DNA from 2 places in the Limosilactobacillus fermentum genome. Region 1 is predicted to be linked to the other one. Evidence: predicted binding sites of a transcription regulator. Region 1 holds the regulator's gene; the other holds the start of a gene.
What was found. Region 1 encodes CtsR, which represses protease genes until heat stress. Its sites were predicted from a motif close to TTGGTCAAAAAAGGTCAAANA; they were not measured.
Positions count from the first base shown of each region.

Region 1 (2,203 bases):
CGCAAAACGCCGTTCTAAGGCCGCATCGGTTTCAACGTACTTTTGGTACTCGTCCAGGGTAGTCGCCCCAATCAGCTGGAGTTCCCCCCGGGCCAGGGCCGGTTTGAGAATGTTGGAGGCGTCAATCGCCCCCTCTGCTCCCCCGGCACCAATCATGGTGTGGATTTCGTCGATAAATAAGATAATTTTGCCGTCCCGGTAAACTTCATCGATGACGTTTTTGATCCGCCCCTCGAATTCACCCCTGAATTTGGTACCGGCAACCAAGGTCCCCATATCCAGGACCACCAAGCGCTTTTCGGCTAGTTCATCAGGAACTTCACCGTTAACTATCCGTTGGGCAAGGCCCTCGACAATCGCCGTCTTTCCGACCCCCGGTTCCCCTAACAGGACCGGGTTATTCTTGGCCCGCCGGGCGAGGATCTGAATCGCCCGCTTGATTTCTTTTTCCCGTCCAATTACGGGGTCAAGCCCTTCTTCCCTGGCCACCTTTGTCAAATCACGGCCGTACTTATCAAGGGTTGGCGTAGTCCCTTCCCCCTCCTCCGGTTGGGTATTGGATTGGTTTTGCCGGCGGTTGCGCCGTCCCTCTTGAGAAACCCCCAAACGCCGTAACAACATCCGGCGGGCTTGCTTTGGTTCCACGTCCAAGTTCAAAAGGATCCGCGAGGAAAGGATGGTCTCATCTGACAACAGGGCCAACAATAGGTGCTCAGTCCCCACACGTCTTGCCCCCATTTGTTGGGCCAAGCGGGCCGCCAGGGCCAAAATTTCGCGTAACTTTGGCGAATTAGGCAGGTACGCATCGCTAGCGGTGTTTTGCATGGTTCCGTACCCGGTGTAGCGTTCAATCTCTTCACGCAGGTCGTCACTAGTGACGTTAAACTGGTGCAAAACCGTCGCAGCCACCCCCACCTTTTCGAGGCTCAAGGCCAAGAGGAGGTGTTCCGTCCCGACGGCTTGGTGTTTAAAAAAGCGCGCCTGTTCCTGGGCAATCCGCAAGACGTTATTGGCGCTTGGTGTGTATAGATTTTCGTTATCCATTTAAAGCTCGCTTTCTGGTTAGCTTTCATAGCGTAACCGATTCAAGAGTGACATAAGGATCTGAGCCCGCAGGCCGTTTTCCTCCCCCCGGGTTCCATGGGGAGCCAAGGTTGACTTAGCGGTGGCCGCTAGCATGAGATCCCCTTCCCGACGGCTAATCAACTTCTCCTTGTACAGAGTCTGGATGATGGCAAAGGCGTCACGTTCATTAATGGCCGCCCCGACCACATCCATCATCATCTCAATCACGTCGACGTTATCAAGTAGGCTGACCCGCTCAATGCGGATGTAGCCACCACCGCCCCGCTTGCTACGAACTAGGTAGCCATTTTTAGGGGTGAAGCGGGTTTTAATCACGTAATTAATCTGTGAGGGAACCACATCGAAGTGGTTGGCAATTTCTGCGCGCCGAATTTCAATTTGAGCGGAGTTACCGAGGATTTGCTTTAAGTAATCCTCAATCACGTCCGAGATACTTTTTTCTTCCAAGAGTGTTCACCTCATCCCTGACTAATTTTGACCTTAATTATACCATTCTTTTGGTTGAGAAACCCCCACAAAGCTCTTTAGATATAAAAAAGGGCCTCCCCGCAGGGCGACCTTTTTTAACTTAAGTTAGCAAACAAGCTTATTCGTGAACGAAGTCAACCACGTTCCGACCAACGACCTTATTGTCCTTTAATTCTTGGATCATGTCGTTGATTTCATCCAACTTCCGCGTCTTAACGATCGGCTTAACCTTTCCTTCAGCCCCAAATTGGAAGCATTCAGCCAGGTCTTGACGAGTCCCAACCAAGGAACCAGCCACGATAATCCCGTCTAGCACCGTCTTAGCGATGTTTAATTGCATGTCACCTTGTGGTAAGGCAACGGCAACCAACTTCCCGTCTGGGCGCAGGGAGTCAACGGCTTGGTCAAAGGCGGAAGCGTTAACGGCCGTAACAACGGCAGCGTGAACCCCACCAACCTTTTCTTGGATTTGCTTGTCAACGTCACCATCATGACGGTTGATCAAGACTTCAGCACCGTTTTCCTTGGCAGCTTGAAGCTTGTCTTCGTTCCCGTCAACGGCAACCACGTGAGCACCAAAGACGTTGTGAGCAAATTGGATCCCCAAGTTCCCGAGACCACCGGCACCAACGATTGATACCCATTGGCC
Region 1 is NZ_CP040910.1:1,610,141-1,612,343, forward strand. Features, by position in the region: gene FG166_RS08140 (ATP-dependent Clp protease ATP-binding subunit) at 1-1,044, opposite strand, end outside; gene FG166_RS08145 (CtsR family transcriptional regulator) at 1,063-1,533, opposite strand; gene adhP (alcohol dehydrogenase AdhP) at 1,673-2,203, opposite strand, start outside.

Region 2 (2,203 bases), 760 kb from region 1:
GGAATCTCGCGTGCGATCCATTACACTAAGGGCGCGCTACCTTTTGGCGCATTTCTTTGCCTCGCTGCTTTGTTATCAAGCAACGTATATAATAATACACATTCAGCGCCTTTTTGACAAGCCCCTTTTTTAAATTAATTTTCCTCCCCTAAAGCGAGCATCTAGACCAATTTATATCAACCGGTTGTTTAAATTTGGTCATTAAAAGGACTTGCCAACTAGACCATTGAGGGATATGATAGGTATTGTCAATTAACGACGGGCATTCCCTCGTCATTAACCAATTTAAAACATAAACCAATTAAATAATTATGGAGGACCTAGACCATGACGAAACACGAACGGATGTTAGCAGCCTTAGACGTTTACAAAAACGGCGATGACAAAGCAGAAATGAGTCAATTGGCTGCCGAAAGCGCCAGCGCTGAATTAGATCTTTTATGCCAAGACCTGGATGACTAATCACTAATTATCTGGCTCGCCGACTGTCCCGGGGGGAGCACCGCCTTCTATGGCCGAAATCTGGTTAAGATGCTGATCATCTCCACCTTTTTTCTACCTAACATTTAAAAAGCTAGCATGAGTCCGTGAGAGTACTTTACTCGCGGACTTTTTTCACACCAAGTGTCAACTAATCGAGGATGGCCCCACCTCGTTACTTCTTGCCGTTCACGTTAATTTAAAAATAATTCTCTCAATATGTTAACGGTGTGACAGATTGCGAAAACGCCCCCAATTGGGCCTGGTCCATGCCAATGGGGTGAAAAACTTTTGCCAACGAGTGGGTAAATGATTTGACCTTTTTTGACCTATAGAGTAGACTATCCCCATAAGTTAGCAAACAGTACTAACTAGTGCTAATTAAGGAGGCCAACTGAATGAACTTAGTACCAACCGTCATTGAGCAATCGTCCCGTGGCGAACGCGCTTATGACATTTACTCCCGTCTTTTAAAGGACCGGATCATCATGTTATCTGGTCCGATTGAAGACAACATGGCAAACTCAATTGTTGCCCAACTGCTCTTCTTGGACGCCCAAGATTCCACCAAGGACATCTACTTATACATCAACTCCCCTGGTGGGGTGGTTACCTCTGGGATGGCAATCTACGACACGATGAACTTCATCAAGTCTGACGTTCAAACGATCGTGATCGGAATGGCTGCTTCAATGGCATCCGTCCTGGTTTCCTCCGGGACCAAGGGGAAGCGGTTCGGTCTTCCACACTCAACCGTGATGATTCACCAACCATCCGGTGGTGCCCAAGGTCAACAAACCGAAATCCAAATTGCCGCCGAAGAAATCCTGAAGACCCGCAAGATGATCAACGAAATTCTTGCTAAGAACTCCGGGCAAAGCTTCGAGCAAGTTGAACAAGATACTGAACGGGATCACTACTTAACCGCCCAAGAAGCCGTGGATTACGGCCTGTTGGATGGGGTTATGGATTCAAACAATCTGAAGTAACCCCCGCATCTAGGCACTAGGCAGAATTTATTTCTGCTTGGTGCCTTTTTTGATTGACAGCGGGGTGCCCCTCTTTTATTCTGGGGCTAAATTTAAATTGAGAGGAGCTCACCATGAACTACACCGACCAGTGGCGCCAAGCCGTTTTACCGACCTGGCAAGCTAGCTTTGACCACCCCTTTATCACCGCCTTGCACGACGGGACCCTGCCCGAAGACACCTTTCGCTACTACCTCATCCAAGATCACCACTACCTCACCGCCTTTGCCGCCCTCCACGAGGCCATCGCTGAACACCTACCGGCCGATCAAGCTCAGGTCTTGTTAGCCCTAAACGAAGGGAGTGGTGAAGACACCATCCGCGACAAGATGCACGCGGAGCTAGGGATCACCGCTACTGACTTTGCCACCACACCGGTCGGCCCCAACCGCCTACGCCTACATTAGCCACATGTATTACCAGCTCAATGAGGTTAACCCCCAGGCCGCCGTGGCCGGCTTGCTGCCTTGCTACTGGCTTTACGCCCAAATTGACGCCCACCTGGCCAAGTTAACTAGTCCCAAGCCACTCTACCAAGCCTTCTTTAACGCCTATGCTAGCGACGACTTCACCACGTCAACTAACCAAATGCTCGACCTAGTTAACCAAACCGCAGCCGCTAGCTCCCCGGACGTGCAAACCCAAATGGCGACGGCCTTTAAGCGCAGCGCCGTTTACGAAAGCCACTTTTGGCA
Region 2 is NZ_CP040910.1:484,011-486,213, reverse strand. Features, by position in the region: tRNA gene FG166_RS02310 (tRNA-Arg) at 1-35, opposite strand, end outside; gene FG166_RS09510 (hypothetical protein) at 328-462, shown strand; gene clpP (ATP-dependent Clp endopeptidase proteolytic subunit ClpP) at 879-1,469, shown strand; gene FG166_RS09505 (thiaminase II/PqqC family protein) at 1,583-1,915, shown strand; gene FG166_RS09500 (thiaminase II/PqqC family protein) at 1,872-2,203, shown strand, end outside.
Region 2: a site for CtsR is predicted at 792-812, ahead of clpP (ATP-dependent Clp endopeptidase proteolytic subunit ClpP). Genes of this name have one in related genera too.